Regions from separate parts of the Salibacterium sp. K-3 genome, predicted to be linked through region 1. Evidence: a T-box and tRNA genes for the amino acid it is inferred to sense, from the RefSeq annotation. Region 1 holds a T-box; the other holds one or more tRNA genes.

What was found. The T-box of region 1 lies ahead of serS (serine--tRNA ligase). A T-box ahead of a tRNA ligase gene usually reads a tRNA of that ligase, here a tRNA-Ser.
Region 2: it encodes a tRNA-Ser, which carries the amino acid that the T-box ahead of serS (serine--tRNA ligase) is inferred to sense. The anticodon was not compared.

What each region holds. Positions count from the first base shown of each region.
Region 1 is NZ_JBSVZE010000001.1:21,073-29,116, reverse strand. It holds gene ACW9JV_RS00175 (YaaC family protein) at 1-958, opposite strand, end outside; gene ACW9JV_RS00180 (HD-GYP domain-containing protein) at 1-15, shown strand, start outside; gene guaB (IMP dehydrogenase) at 1,149-2,606, shown strand; gene ACW9JV_RS00165 (D-alanyl-D-alanine carboxypeptidase family protein) at 2,770-4,110, shown strand; gene pdxS (pyridoxal 5'-phosphate synthase lyase subunit PdxS) at 4,229-5,113, shown strand; gene pdxT (pyridoxal 5'-phosphate synthase glutaminase subunit PdxT) at 5,130-5,735, shown strand; T-box leader at 5,734-5,956, shown strand; gene serS (serine--tRNA ligase) at 6,023-7,297, shown strand; gene ACW9JV_RS00145 (Lrp/AsnC family transcriptional regulator) at 7,472-7,951, shown strand.
Region 2 is NZ_JBSVZE010000003.1:29-8,072, forward strand. It holds tRNA gene ACW9JV_RS15565 (tRNA-Ile) at 133-209, opposite strand; tRNA gene ACW9JV_RS15570 (tRNA-Gly) at 272-345, opposite strand; tRNA gene ACW9JV_RS15575 (tRNA-Pro) at 353-429, opposite strand; tRNA gene ACW9JV_RS15580 (tRNA-Arg) at 544-620, opposite strand; tRNA gene ACW9JV_RS15585 (tRNA-Leu) at 624-710, opposite strand; tRNA gene ACW9JV_RS15590 (tRNA-Leu) at 727-810, opposite strand; tRNA gene ACW9JV_RS15595 (tRNA-Gln) at 817-891, opposite strand; tRNA gene ACW9JV_RS15600 (tRNA-Asp) at 915-990, opposite strand; tRNA gene ACW9JV_RS15605 (tRNA-Val) at 1,164-1,239, opposite strand; tRNA gene ACW9JV_RS15610 (tRNA-Glu) at 1,241-1,315, opposite strand; tRNA gene ACW9JV_RS15615 (tRNA-Ser) at 1,324-1,414, opposite strand; tRNA gene ACW9JV_RS15620 (tRNA-Asn) at 1,416-1,490, opposite strand; gene ACW9JV_RS15625 (SprT family protein) at 1,641-2,111, opposite strand; gene cmpA (cortex morphogenetic protein CmpA) at 2,212-2,349, shown strand; gene ACW9JV_RS15635 (Tex family protein) at 2,372-4,561, opposite strand; gene ACW9JV_RS15640 (PP2C family serine/threonine-protein phosphatase) at 4,661-5,263, opposite strand; gene sigB (RNA polymerase sigma factor SigB) at 5,263-6,066, opposite strand; gene rsbW (anti-sigma B factor RsbW) at 6,023-6,514, opposite strand; gene ACW9JV_RS15655 (STAS domain-containing protein) at 6,514-6,840, opposite strand; gene ACW9JV_RS15660 (PP2C family protein-serine/threonine phosphatase) at 6,958-7,971, opposite strand; gene ACW9JV_RS15665 (anti-sigma regulatory factor) at 7,991-8,044, opposite strand, start outside.

The sequences.
Region 1 (8,044 bases):
ATTCTTTCGAAGTGAAAAAAGCCCTCAGCTGTTCCGGGACATCGGTCAGCACCATATTGAGATAAAAATGGATAAAAGAATAGTCTTCAGCCTGCCGCTGGGTAAGGAGATCCCCCCACCATTCACCTTCATAACGGCAGAGCATACTTAGGTTGTATAACAGAAGATAATGAACCGAGAGCGGTGCAAGCCCGGAGACGTCTTGAAAAGACGGCGGCAGATAGCAGTTTTCTCCTCTCCACGCAAACCGGGATGCTGTACGTTCAGGCGATTGGTTTATGGAAAAAAGTACAGCATCTGCTGTTCTTTTTTTTATATGCTCTATCTTTATCCCGGTCTGTTCGATCTGTTTCTGGATATAAGACAGGGATGAATCTTTCAACCCGGAAATATGTTCAACCGTGATTTCGTGAGAAGAGATCCGAAGGAGCGGAAGTGCTGATTCCCCGTAAATATGAAGATATAGATCAATCATCGCCTGCCATTTAAAGAGGAGATGGTTGATTTTCCACTTTTCTCCAGCATTGTGTTTCACGTGAAACATACTAAGAGAAAAATGAGGGAAAAACCCATGTTTTTGCACCCTAACTTCGTCTTCAAGAAAAGTGAATTGTTTTCTCTTCTTTTTTCTGGAAGTCACTCCATGGGCAAGCAGATCGGAAGCTGCGGGGTAATGGGGATCTTTGATTAACACGATGCCTTTCAAAAGGTGGGTTAAACCGTAAAACAGAAGCAGCGGACGGGTTAAGAGTCCGGACGCTGCTCCTTCTTCCCAGTACGTGCGGCCGAGCAGCCATTCATAATGAAAGGCCGGCGTATTCCGGTAACTCCACCGCAGTGCATCTTGCGAAGAAGCGCCACAGTTCAGGTAGTCCTTTTCCAGTTTCCGCTGCAATACATCCTGTGCTTCATATGCGGCATAATAAGAAAAATAGTCCGTAACATTACGGTGCTCCATGGCTGAACTCCTGTCCGTTCTTTCTGAATAAATCAGAAAGTTTAAACTTATTTCAAATTCTCGTTATGAAACGAAAAACATGATAAGATATTAGAAAATCTCAGAGTTGGTTTTTAGTCTGCACCGTTTACAGTGTTGTTATGAACGATGCTCTCCTGAAAGGAAATAATCAGAAAGGTGGATTGTTATAATGCGTGAAGATAAGTTTGCAAAAGAGGGGCTGACGTTTGATGATGTCCTTCTGATGCCGGATCGTTCGGATATTCATCCGCGGGATGTATCACTGAAAACATCTCTGTCCGAAAAATTAAACCTTAATATTCCGATTGTCAGCGCAGGGATGGATACGGTCACCGAAGCATCCCTGGCGATTGCCATGGCCCGGGAAGGCGGACTCGGCATCATTCATAAAAACATGTCCATTGAAGAACAGGCTGAAATGGTAGATCAAGTGAAACGGTCGGAAAGCGGCGTCATTACGGATCCTTTCTTCTTAACACCGGAACGTAAAGTCTATGATGCCGAACATCTCATGGGTAAATACCGGATTTCCGGCGTTCCAATCGTTGATGAAGAGCAGAAGCTGATCGGTATCTTGACAAACCGGGATCTTCGTTTTATCGAAGATTATTCGATTGAGATACGGGATGTAATGACTAGTTCGAATCTGATTACAGCACCGGTCGGCACCACCCTCGAACAAGCAGAAAAAATCATGCAGGAACACCGTATCGAAAAACTCCCTCTTCTCGATGACGAGGAGACGTTGAAGGGATTAATTACCATTAAGGATATCGAAAAAGTCATTGAATTCCCGCAGTCGGCAAAAGACGCACACGGACGTCTTTTAGCTGGAGCCGCTGTAGGGGTGACTGGAGATGCGATGATCCGTATCGATACACTGGTGAAAGCGGAAGTGGACGTTATTGTGCTTGATACCGCACACGGTCATTCCAAAGGGGTGCTCGATAAATTGCGGGAAGTCCGGGATACGTATCCGGATTTAACGATCATTGCCGGCAATGTGGCGACTCCTGACGGAACCCGTGATTTGATTGAAGCGGGAGCAGACGTGGTGAAAGTCGGCATCGGCCCGGGGTCGATCTGTACCACGAGAGTGGTTGCCGGTGTCGGCGTTCCGCAGATTACTGCTGTCTTTGACTGTGCGGAAGAAGCAGCGAAGCATGATATACCTGTCATTGCCGACGGCGGCATCAAATATTCCGGGGATATCGTCAAAGCGCTTGCTGCAGGAGGCCATGCGGTCATGCTCGGCAGTATCCTGGCCGGAGTGAAAGAAAGTCCAGGCGATACGGAGATTTATCAGGGCAGACAATTCAAGGTATACCGCGGCATGGGATCGATGGGCGCCATGGAACAGGGCAGCAAGGATCGTTATTTTCAGGAAAACAATCAGAAACTCGTGCCTGAAGGCATTGAAGGGCGTATTCCTTATAAAGGACCGCTCACTGATACGATTCATCAGCTGCTCGGTGGTATCCGTGCCGGTATGGGGTACTGCGGCAGCGAGGACTTAGAAGACCTTCGGGAAAACGCACGCTTTACCAGAATTACCAATGCAGGACTTCGGGAAAGCCATCCCCACGATGTTCAGGTAACGAAAGAAGCTCCGAACTACAGTTTATAGGATGTCCGGGTCCTTCGAGGAGAACGCAGGGTATTCCTTCGTTCTCTTCGAAGGACTCTTTTTATTTCCCGGGAAATGATGAAAAACGAATTTGGGACCCGGGCAATCTATTTTTTTTATGCTTCGTGTGATAAAATATCGTTTGTGCAAGTAGAGCGTGGAGGTGCAGAGATTGAAAAAGAAAAACATATTATCCATGATCGCGGCAGTACCGCTGGCTGCCGGTTTATTATGGCAGACAGAAACGGACATGCAGGCAGCGGAACCGGACCTGGCTGCCGAATCAGCGATATTGGTAGATGCTGATTCAGGCCAGATTCTTTACAGCAAAAAACCCGATCTTATTCTTCCGCCGGCGAGTATGACAAAAATGATGACCGAATACCTTGTTAATGAAGCTGTAGCACAGGGGGACACGTCCTGGGACGCTGAAGTGAATGTGACGAGCAAGGCAGAGGAAATTTCCCAGAATAACGCCTTATCCAATGTACCGCTCAGGCAGAATCGTACATATAACGTACAGGAATTGTATGAAGCGATGGCCATCTATTCCGCAAATGGTGCTGCGATTGCTTTAGCCGAGCATGTTGCCGGCTCCGAATCCGATTTTGTTGACATGATGAACAGTAAAGCGGAAGAACTGGGAATGGAAGAATACGAATTTGTGAATTCGACAGGACTGAACAATGCCTCCATGGATGGACTTCATCCGGAAGGAACCGATCCGGATGCCGAAAATATGATGTCGGCCCGGGCATCGGCAAAGCTCGCGTATCATCTGCTGGACGAGCATCCGGATGTCCTGGATACGGCGAGCATAACGGAAAAAACATTTCGTGAGAACGGCGCAAATACCTCCATGGATAACTGGAACTGGATGCTCCCCGGCAGCATGTATGGGAGTCTGGATTACGAAGGGGTAGACGGACTTAAAACAGGATATACGGAAATGGCGGGCAATGCTTTTACCGGAACGGTGGAACAGAATGATACACGCTTCATCTCAGTCGTTATGCGGACAAATTCAAAGATGGCCCGTTTTGAAGAAACCGCAAAACTTTATGATTACGGGTACTCAAACTTTTCAGAGACAGAAGTCGTCCAGGAAGGAGAATCATTTGAAGACGCTTCTTCCTTCCCGGTTGTAAATGGAAAAGAAGACACCGTCTCCGCCTCTGCCGGCAGCAGTTTGTCTCTTCTTCTCGAAAAAGGTGCTGCGGAAGAATTAAACACGTCTGTAGAGATCAATCCGGATGTGCTGAATGAAAACGGAGAGTTGGAAGCACCTGTGGAAGCCGGAGCGGAGATCGGAACCATTTCTCCGGAAGGCGGATCAAAGCCGCAGTATCTTCTTGAAGAATCAGCAGCAGAACAGGACGTTCCCCTTGTACTCGACGAAGGTGTGGAAAAAGCCGGCTGGTTTGCGTTGACCATGCGCAGCATTGGTGGATTCTTCGGAAACATGTGGAACAGTGCCTCGAATTTTGTACAGGGACTATTATAGGGCGAAGGTGTTTATTCGGACCGGCGGTAGTGTTATAATAAATGATACCATTACGTCTTGTTCTTGATACCATATATGGAACGAAACGATATAACGAAGGGATCAGGAGGAATGGAAGATGGCAGATAGAGGGACAGACAGAGTAAAACGAGGAATGGCGGAAATGCAGAAAGGCGGCGTCATTATGGACGTCGTAAACGCTGAACAGGCTAAAATCGCCGAAGAAGCCGGGGCTGTCGCGGTGATGGCTCTGGAACGTGTACCTGCTGATATCCGTGCAGCCGGCGGCGTAGCACGCATGGCAGACCCGACAATCGTCGAAGAAGTAATGAGTGCTGTATCCATTCCGGTCATGGCAAAAGCAAGAATCGGACACATCGTGGAAGCAAAGGTGCTGGAGTCCCTGGGCGCGGACTATATAGATGAAAGTGAAGTGCTTACTCCGGCGGATGAAGTATATCATCTTGATAAGAGTGAATATACCGTACCGTTTGTATGCGGGGCACGTGATCTGGGCGAAGCGCTGCGCCGTGTCGGTGAAGGAGCTTCGATGCTGCGTACAAAAGGAGAACCTGGTACCGGCAACATTGTGGAAGCGGTCCGCCATATGCGTCTCGTACAGTCCGAATTAAAGAAAATTGCCGGTATGTCTAAAGATGAACTAATGACAGAAGCTAAAGAACTGGGAGCTCCATATGAGCTGCTCCTTGATATAAAAGAAACAGGAAAGCTTCCTGTTGTAAATTTCGCAGCCGGCGGCATCGCAACACCTTCCGACGCAGCCCTGATGATGCAGCTCGGATCCGACGGTGTTTTTGTAGGGTCCGGTATTTTCAAGTCCGAGCATCCGGATAAATATGCGCGTGCGATTGTGGAAGCAACCACCCATTATCAGGACTATGACTTGATCGGAAGGCTTTCCAGAGGACTCGGAACAGCCATGCAGGGGATGGAGATCTCCACGCTCGAGCCTTCTGAGCGTATGCAGGACCGCGGCTGGTAAAAAGGAGGTTTCGTTTATGGTCAGAATTGGTGTGCTTGCTCTGCAGGGAGCGGTACAGGAACACGTGAAAAGCCTGCAGGCCTCCGATGTGGAGACCGTTGTCGTCAAACGGGTGGAACAGCTGGAGACATTGGACGGTCTCGTTTTTCCCGGCGGGGAAAGTACGACCATGCGCCGCCTTGTTGATAAATATGGTTTTTACGAACCGCTGCGGGAATTTGCCGCTGCCGGCAAACCAATCTTCGGCACCTGTGCCGGCTTGATATTGATGGCCGCCCACATTGTGCATGAAGCAGAAGGGCACCTGCAGCTGATGGATATGAATGTACAGCGGAACGCTTTCGGACGCCAGCGCGAAAGTTTTGAAACCACGCTTGCTGTCAAAGATGTAGGGGAAGATGTAGAAGCAGTATTTATCCGGGCCCCGCTTATCTCCGGTACAGGAGAAGGGGTGGAAGTTCTGGCATCCTTTGATGGGGAGATTACAGCAGCGCGTCAGAATCATCTGCTTGCCTGCTCGTTTCATCCAGAATTAACGGATGACGCCCGCTTTCATCAATATTTTGTACAGATGGTACGGGAATCAAAAGAGGCAGCGCCGAAACGCGCTGCGGTAACGTAATAAATCGTGGACGGGCATTAGTATCAGCCTTTCTGACACCCAGAGAGCCGGTGGCTGCTGTGAACCGGCTGCAGAATGGCTGAGAATCCTGCTCTGAGTGAAAAAAAGAACACGGCTGTCGGCGTTATTACTTTTTTCCGCTTCATCCGCGTTAACGGATGCAGAGAGGCAGCTTGATGCTGCAAGTTGGGTGGCAACGCGGGCCTGCTCCCGTCCCTTTATATATCAAGGGACGGGAGTTTTTTCTGACATGCACCGGATTTAGATGCAGTAGAAGGAGGATCAGTATGCTTGATGTAAAAAAACTCCGCCATCAATTTGAAGAAGTGAAAGAACAGTTGGCAAAACGGGGCGAAGATATCGCCGATTTGGACTCGTTTCAGGAACTGGATGAAAAAAGGCGGAATCTCATTCAGCAGACAGAAGAATTGAAGCAGAAACGTAACGAAGTATCTCAGCAGGTAGCGGAGCTAAAGCGGGAAAAAAAGGATGCGGATCATCTGATTCAGGAAACAAAAGAAGTCTCCAGCCGGATTAAAGAACTGGACGAAGAACTGAAAGGGCTGGATGAGGAACTGGAAGCCTTGATGCTGCGAATTCCAAATATTCCTCACGAAAGTGTTCCCTACGGAGAGGATGAGTCGGATAATGAAAAAATCCGCACCTGGGGAGAAAAACCTTCTTTCCCGTTTGAGGCTAAGGCCCACTGGGATCTGGCGGCAGAGCTCGGGATGATGGATTTTGAGCGCGCGTCGAAAGTAACTGGCAGCCGTTTTGTATTTTACAAAGGAGCCGGTGCCAGGCTGGAGCGGGCGTTGATCAACTACATGATGGATATGCATGAAGCCGAGCACGGTTACGAGGAAATCATCCCTCCTTATATGGTGAACCGTGACAGCATGACAGGAACCGGCCAGCTGCCGAAGTTCGAGGAAGATGCTTTCAAAATCAGGGAGGAAGACTACTTTCTGATTCCGACGGCGGAAGTGCCGGTAACCAACCTGCACCGCGACGAGATACTAAGCGTCGAAGACCTGCCGCTGCTTTATGCTGCATTCAGCGCATGTTTCCGCTCAGAAGCGGGATCAGCAGGACGGGACACACGTGGATTAATCCGCCAGCACCAATTCAACAAAGTGGAACTCGTCCGGTTTGCGCTCCCTGAACAGTCGTATGAAGATCTCGAGACATTGACCGGCCAGGCCGAAAAAGTGCTGCAGCGGCTGGAGCTGCCGTACAGGGTGATGAACATGTGCAGCGGAGATCTTGGTTTTACTGCCGCCAAGAAGTATGACATTGAAGTATGGCTGCCGAGTTATGAAGATTATAAAGAGATCTCTTCCTGCAGTAACTTCGAGGACTTCCAGGCGCGTCGTGCCAATATCCGCTTTAAGCGGGATAAAAAAGCGAAAACCGAATTTGTCCATACATTGAACGGATCCGGACTTGCCGTGGGCCGGACGGTAGCCGCCATTATGGAAAACTACCAGCAGGAAGACGGCTCCATCAAAATTCCGGAAGTTCTGCGCGGCTATATGGGGAATAGATCATATATTTCCTAATGAGGGGACGAAGCATGGGGATGTATCATCTGGTACATTCCCTGTACTTTTTGTATTCGGATAATTCAAAAAAATGAAGGAAAAGCCTTGCGGGGAAATCGGGATTTTTTTATAATTAGCGTAGCTTTGTTACGAATGACAAAGGTTTCATCCATCGTTTTTCATGTACTCGTAATGATATCCAAAGAGGAGGAACATCCTGTGAAACTGGACCAGACGGATATGAACATTCTCAGCTATCTGCAGGATAATGGCAAACGCTCGTATAGTGAGATCTCCCGTCATCTGGATGTAAGCGAAGGCACCATACGGTCCCGGATCAATAAAATGCTGGACAATGGCGTGTTTGAATTCATCATTCACACCAACCCGAACAAAGTCGGACTGCATGTCCAGGCGATTATAGGATTCTCCACGAAACTCGGAGAGCAGGATAATATCGCGAAAAGCCTTCAGCAGTTCCCGGAAGTCCGGTTTATCGGCGCATTTTCCGGCAAGCACGATTTGATCATTCAGGCGTATTTCGAGGATAATGACAGCCTTGTCCGCTTTGTAAATGAAGATCTGGCTCATATTGACGGCATCTTAAACGCCGATGTTAATGTGGAGCTGAAGCAGTACAAAGACTCGTTTTCCTACGTGATCCGGGAATAGCGGGATTTCCTATGGTTCCGAAAAAAAGAGACTTGCGAACACATGACTCGTGTGATATTATTGTCGTTGTCAGCTGGGAAAACAGTATATACA
Region 2 (8,044 bases), on a different contig from region 1:
CATTTGAATTGACAGACGCTTGACTTTCATTCAATTTTCAAAGAGCAATGTGTATGCCGCCTTTCAAAGCGACAATTTCTATAGTACCAACTCATTTAATCAGAGTCAACACTTTTTTTAAATTCTTTTTAATGGTGGGCCTGAGTGGACTTGAACCACCGACCTCACGCTTATCAGGCGTGCGCTCTGACCAACTGAGCTACAGGCCCCGGTGATTTCTTCCGGGCATAAAAAAAGACATGTGTTTCTTTATTCAGTTGAAGAAATATAATGGAGCGGGTGATGGGAATCGAACCCACGACATCAGCTTGGAAGGCTGAGGTTTTACCACTAAACTACACCCGCAAAAAGGTGGTCGGGAAGACAGGATTCGAACCTGCGACCCCTTGGTCCCAAACCAAGTGCTCTGCCAAGCTGAGCTACTTCCCGTTCTTTGAAAGAATAAACTGCGAATCTCTTCGTCAACTGCGTTCGTGTCGTCGGGTCACGTACTGAGGTACGTTCCCTCCTTCACTTTTTCAAAACAGTTATGTTCAATAAAAATGGTGCGCCCGAGAGGAGTCGAACCCCTAACCTTCTGATCCGTAGTCAGACGCTCTATCCAATTGAGCTACGGGCGCATATGGTGCGGTCGAGAGGACTTGAACCTCCACGGGATTAACTCCCACTAGGCCCTCAACCTAGCGCGTCTGCCATTCCGCCACGACCGCGAAACTTTATGAAAAATGGTGCGGGCGGAGGGACTTGAACCCTCACGTCAAAGACACTAGATCCTAAATCTAGCGCGTCTGCCGATTCCGCCACACCCGCAAAAAATGGCTGGGGTAGCTGGATTCGAACCAGCGCATCACGGAATCAAAATCCGATGCCTTACCGCTTGGCTATACCCCATCATATGTTTTATGTTTTTTAAATGGCGGGCCTGACGGGAATCGAACCCGCGATCTCCTGCGTGACAGGCAGGCATGTTAACCGCTACACCACAGGCCCTTTTTTGAAAGAATAAACGGCGAATCTCTGCGTCAGCTACGTTCATGTCGTCAGGTCATGTACAGTCGTACATTCCCTCCTCCATTCTCTTGCTTCCCTGCCCTTCCTGTTTCTTCTTTCAAAAAGGCAAGGTGGACAATCTCTGCATCAGCTGCGTTTTGTATCGTTTAAAATGGTGGAGGGTGACGGGATCGAACCGCCGACCTCCTGCTTGTAAGGCAGATGCTCTCCCAGCTGAGCTAACCCTCCGTGGTGACCCGTACGGGATTCGAACCCGTGTTACCGCCGTGAAAGGGCGGTGTCTTAACCTCTTGACCAACGGGCCGTTTGAAATGGCGGAGAAGGAGGGATTTGAACCCTCGCGCCGCTTTCGCGACCTGCACCCTTAGCAGGGGTGTCCCTTCAGCCACTTGGGTACTTCTCCATGGCTCCACAGGCAGGATTCGAACCTGCGACCGATCGGTTAACAGCCGATAGCTCTACCACTGAGCTACTGTGGAATATGTGAAAAAGTGCTGTTTTCAGCGACAAAACTTATTGTATCGAATCCGCTATGTAATGTCAATGCGTTCTTTTTAATCGATTTTTTATCTCTTTTCACTGATATATGCCTTCTGTGCGAAGCGACTTTTATAATGTAACACAGGCTTTTAAAGCTGGTCAAGGGGAGCGTCTATTTTTTTTAACGTTCCACTGCACCTTCCGCATACGTATCTGGCTGTATTGACTCTCCGTTTTCTTTCAAAGGCAGTGCCGCAGGAGGAACACCTGTAATAATGTATGGTACGGGACTGGTTTTTCTGATCTGGCATCGTGCGGCAGTGCCTCGCACCTCCCACTTTTTCAAGCAGCACCTTAAAGTCTTTATCCTTGTGCCGGTATCCTCTTCCTTCAAGGTGAAGGTGGTAATGGCACAGTTCGTGTTTGATGATGGAGAGTAATTCGTCCTTTCCGAACCGCTCATAGTGTTTGGGATTTAATTCGATATGGTGGCTGTGGAGCATATAACGCCCGCCGGTTGTCCGCAGTCTGTTATTAAACACGGCACGATGCCGGAATGGTCTATGGAAAAACGTTTGGGAAATGTCCTCCGTCAGCTTCTGTAATTCGGATTCATCCATTTTCCTTCCTCCTTCTTGTCAACGTTGACAAACCCTTCCTCATATAATAAAAGACCAGCCACACTGCTCTTATTTTACGTGCCGGAGGAGGAGGTCCGCAATGCCTGCCTGGTTTATGAAACAAATGAAAAAAGCTTTTTTCGAAAAAAACCGATATGAGATCCGCATCTTAAATCAATGCTGGTTTGATTATCAATGGAAAAAGAAAAACACGGCGGGAGACGATACATCTTTCTAACCTTCCCCCGCCGTAATCTATTTTAAGATTCTGTCTGTCTTTCCGGCTGTATCATGGTGAGTGCGATCCGGCCTTTTTTCTGATCGACATCCTCCACCCAGACCGTCACTACGTCCCCGACGGAAACTTCTTCCATCGGGTGTTTTATGAATCGTGAAGCAAGTTTTGATACGTGGACCAGGCCGTCCTGCTTCACTCCAATGTCCACAAATGCCCCAAAATCTACGACATTCCGTACCGTTCCCTGCAGTTCCATGCCTTTAGCCAGATCTTCCATGCTCATGACACCTTTTTTCAGAATCGGCGCCGGTAGTTGATCCCGTGGATCCCGGTTGGGCCGTTTCAGGTCTTCCATTATATCGCGGAGTGTAGGAACCCCCGTTTCCAGACTTTCTGCCGTTTCATGAACATCCAGACTGTCGAGTTTTTCCTTGATGGCGGCGGATCCGGCCTGACCGGCATCTGCCTCTACCTGCTCCAGCAGCTTCCATGCGGTGCTGTAGCTTTCCGGGTGAATGGCAGTACGGTCCAGCGGTTCCGCTCCATCCGGAATGCGGAGGAAACCCGCTGCCTGTTCAAACGTTTTCGCCCCAAGCCGCGGAACACTCTGAAGTTCTTTCCGGTTGGAAAAGGATCCTTTTTCATCCCGCAGGCGGACGACATTATCAGCTACTGGCTTCGACAATCCGGAGACATACTGCAGCAGGCTGGACGAAGCACTGTTCACATCCACGCCGACTTGGTTGACCGTCGTTTCCACCACAAATTTAAGGGATTCCTGCAGTCTGCTTTGGGAAACATCGTGCTGGTATTGTCCAACGCCGACAGACTGCGGATCAATCTTTACCAGCTCGGCAAGCGGATCCTGCACCCGTCTTGCAATCGACATGGCACTGCGCTCTTCCACCTCCAGTTCCGGAAATTCCTCCCGGCCAAGCGGTGAAGCTGAGTACACACTGGCTCCGGCTTCACTGACAATCAGGTAGGACACATCGGCTTCCAGTTCCGGAATGACATCTGCTACAAACTGTTCCGTTTCCCGGGAAGCTGTCCCGTTTCCTACAACGATGATTTCAACCCCGTAGCGCTTGACCAGGTCCTGTACTTTCGCTTTGGCCTTCTGCACTTCATTTTTCGGAGGTACCGGATAGATGACACCCACTTCCATCATTTTTCCGGTCTCATTCACCACCGCAAGTTTGCAGCCGGTTCTGTATGCCGGATCCACTCCAAGAATGACTTTTCCTTTCACCGGAGGCTGCAGCAGCAGATTTTTCAGGTTTTCTGAAAAAATATGAATCGCCTGTTCTTCGGCTTTTTCAGTCAATTCTTTGCGGAGCTCCCGTTCGATCGCCGGAGCGATCAGACGCTTATATGCATCTTCATAGGCTTCTTTCAGATAAGGCACGGCAGGTGAGCCGAAACGCTGGATCACATGCTTTTCCAGAAAGGAAAGTACCGGCTCTTCTGCCATCTCGAGCGATACTTTCAGTACATCTTCTTTCTCCCCTCGGTTCATGGCAAGGACACGGTGGGAAGGGACATGGCGGACCGGCTCTTCATACTCGTAATACATTTCATAAATACCCTGGCTGTCTTCCGCCTTTGATTTCTTCGATGCGGTGATCCGCCCCTGACGTGACGTAAGGTCCCGGATTTTACTGCGTACTTCCGCCTGATCCGATACCCACTCAGCGATAATATCCCGTGCTCCCTGAAGCGCTTCGTCGGCGGACGGAACTTCCTGTTCTTCTGAAACAAAGCGGGAAGCCTCGGCTTCTATATCTCCTTCTCTGGGCTGTGAGTATATGTATTCCGCAAGAGGCTCAAGACCTTTCTCCTTCGCTTTGACCGCCCTGGTTCTTCGTTTCTGGCGGTAAGGGCGGTAAAGGTCCTCCACTTCCTGAAGTTTCACCGCAGCTTCGATGGACCTCTGCAGTTCTTCTGTTAATTTCCCCTGTTCCTGAATCAGCCGCAGCACTTCCTGTTTGCGGTCATTTAACTGCTTGCCGTACTGCCACGCTTCCTGAACATCACGGATCTGTATTTCATCGGCTCCGCCGCTCTGCTCTTTCCGGTAACGGGCAATAAACGGCACCGTATTGCCTTCTTCAAGAAGCTGGATAATGTGCTGTACTGCGTTCTTGTTGAGCTTTACATCTTTCGTTATATGATCCAGCAGCACCTGCTGCGTTTTCTCCGACATTGTCATCTTAAGGGGGCTCCTTTCCGTTCAGGCAATTCCTTTTCTTTCTGTATTATCATAACATGAAAGACAAATAAAAAAAGAGCCGCTCCAGGCGGGCTCTCTTCATGTAATAGTTCCTACGACTACGGTAATATCATCATTCTGCTTCTGAGCTTTCTCCGCAAAATACTGGATGGAGGTGCGCGGGCATCTTGAATGCTTCACATTCTCCTGATCCGATCTGGTGAATTTGATGCCGTCGGAATGCATGACAAAATGGCTTCCCTGCTTTATCGGATACCGTTGCAGCTGGAACTTAAAATTCCGTCCGGAAAGGTAGCCGAGAGCGGGAACCGGCCGTTTCATATCGCCGTCTTCAGAAAATAAATACGTTTCCACGTTGCCGATATTTCCGTACACGATTTCGCTGGCGTCAAAATCCACTTTCAAAATCGTGATCACCACCCCGCGCTCATGAAGAAGAGCCCGATTACACTGCTGAAGGACCGTTTCGATGTCCTCGTCATGATATGCCCTGATTATATCCATGGCAATGCTGGCGGACCGGTACGCCGGCTCTCCGCTTCCAAGGCCGTCGGCAAGGGCGCAGAGAAAGTATGATTCCGCCTCAATCGTCACATAATCGTCTCCGCAGCACCTTGAACCTTCTTTTTCCTGCTGAAACGCAGAGATTTCCACTTTTGCATGGGTTTTGTTTTCAATCATTACAGACACTCCGATGGTTCAACTCGTATTGAATCTCTCAGTTTCTGCAAGGCTCTGCGCTGCAGGCGGGATACATGCATCTGTGATATGCCCAGCTGTTCTCCTGTTTCCTTCTGACTCAAATTGTCAAAATAAGTACATTGGAGAATTTCTTTTTCCCGGTCGGTAAGTACCGAAAAAGCTTTTTCCAGAAGTAGATGCTGATCCGTCTTCTCATACCCTTCCTCGGTCGACCCGACAAGATCCAGAAGGGTGACCGCACTTCCTTCCTGATCCGCTTCAATCGAACGATCCACCGAAAGAGCCTGGTAACTTTTCCCCATCTCCATTGTTTCGAGCACTTCTTCTTCACTTACATCAAGATACCGGGCGATTTCCTCGACCTGCGGAGAGCGCTGCAGGTCACTCGTCAGCTCTTCCACCGCTTTCTTTATCCGCGGGCCGAGCTCTTTTATCCTCCGCGGAACATGGACACTCCACGTTTTGTCCCGGATAAAACGTTTGATTTCCCCTACAATGGTAGGCACCGCAAAAGATTCAAAACTGCGGTTGTAGGAATTATCAAAACGACGGAGTGCAGCGAGAAGCCCGATCATTCCCACCTGGTACAAGTCATCGTCATGATCCTGTCCGCGGGAAAACTTCCGCGCAAGGGACTGCACGAGCTGGTCAAAATGTTCTACGAGCCTGGTCTGAACCTCTTCGTCTGGGTCTTCCTGAAACTGCCGGATCCATTCGTATACCTCTTCATTATCCTTATCACTGTTGTTTTTGCGCGTCTGCTGCTGGGATTCCATTGACATTCTGTTCCCTCCCATCTCTTTGCAGGAACTTCGTCATTACAATGGCGACTCCTTTTTCTCCGTTGATTTCAACTCTGTCCATCAAGGAATCTATCAGAAAGAGCCCCAGACCTCCTTCCTTCATATCTTCGATCGGTTTGGCTGCATCGACGGGACCAAGCGCTTTTTTCATATCTTCAAAATCAAAACTCTGCCCGCGGTCGGCAACGACAATTTCTATTTTGTCCTGATAAATGTCACACATCATCCGGATAAAACCGTCTTCTTCGTACGCATGATCGACAACATTCGTGCAGGCTTCAGCCACCGCCACCTTCAGATCTTCGATGTCATCATAGGAATAGCCGGCGCGGCTGGCCACCCCTGATACGGTGAGCCTGGCAACTCCCACATACTCCGCCCGTGCCGGGATTTTCATTTCAATATGATCCAATACGTTTTTATCCATCACTGGGCTTCCTCCTCTTCTTCGATGTCCATGACCTCATCTAAACCAGTAATAGAAAACAACCGTTTCACCCGATCGTTCAATCCCGTTAACCTCAGCGTACTGCCGCAGCTGTTTGCTGACTTCAACGCCCCGATAAAGATGCCGAGCCCGGTACTGTCTATATAGTTTACATTTGTCAGATCGACCACCACTTCCACTCCCTCTTTTTCAGTCAGCGGAAGCAGCGCTTCACGAAGCTGCGAAGCCGTATAGGCATCAATTTCTCCTCCGACAAAAAGCACTGTTTCTTCATCCAGCTCTTCGGTATGGATATCAAGGTTCATAAAGGTACCTCCTATAATCAAACAACATGATGACATTTTTATATTTAAATACTTTGCAATAAACAGAGGGGGAATTCTGTGCACTCTAGCCCATGACTTTCCCCCGTCTATTTATATTTAAACCTGTCTTCTCAAAATGATCAGCGAAAAATCGTCACGCAGGCGGAATCCCTGTAGTTTTTCCAGCCGGTAAAACACATTGTTGACAATTTCCTGCGCGGAGAGATGACTGTATTCCCGGATAAGCCGGGTGAGTTCTTCTCTTTCGATAAATCCTTCGTCCGTCCGGCATTCGGTGACACCATCAGAGAGCAGCACGATGAAATCGCCCGGCTCCACTTTCTTATGGTATTCACGGAACTGGGTGTCTCTATTCACCCCTAGCACAAGCCCTTTAGCATAGAGTTCTTCAAACTGATCTGCTGCACAGTTGTAGAACAATCCCGGTTCATGCCCGGCGCCGGAATAATAAAAATGATGTACACGCGGATCATAAGATCCATACATCATCGTAATAAACATATTGGAAGCAACGTTCCGCTCCACTACTCTGTTAAGATTTTCCAGCAACGCACCCGGCTGAAGCCGCTGTTCCGGGAGACTGTCCATGCCGTACTTAATCATCGACATACAGAGTGCTGCCGGCACTCCTTTCCCGATAATATCGGCGATGGCCACCCCGATACAGTCATTGTCATCTTTGACAAAGTGGTAATAGTCCCCGCTCATTTTCGAAGCAGGTACGCTGATCACACCAATATCAAGGTCGTCCGCTTCAGGAATGTCATCCGGCAGAAACGTCTGCTGCATGTTAGCAGCAACATTGATTTCAGACTCCAGCTCTTTCTGCTTATCTCTCAGTATCTGATGTTCCCGGTACGCCATCCCGTATCCCATCATAATCTCAATTAAAAAATCGAACGAATCCCGGGCCCCCTGTGGAAGATCCGGGTAAAACTGTTCCAGGGCTTCAATATGGAGACTGACTACTTCTTCCGGGGAAATCTGGTTTTCCAGCACCTTTTTGCTGAACTGCTGTGCCTGGTACAATCCTACTTCATTTTTTTCCTGCAAATAAGTCCGCAATATATTCACATACTGTTCCTGCATAATACGATACGCGTCAGCCAAAACCTAATTCCCCCCTACGTTAACGAAGCCATTTCACCGCTGTAATCTCTGTTCCTTCCCCCGTAACAGAGTC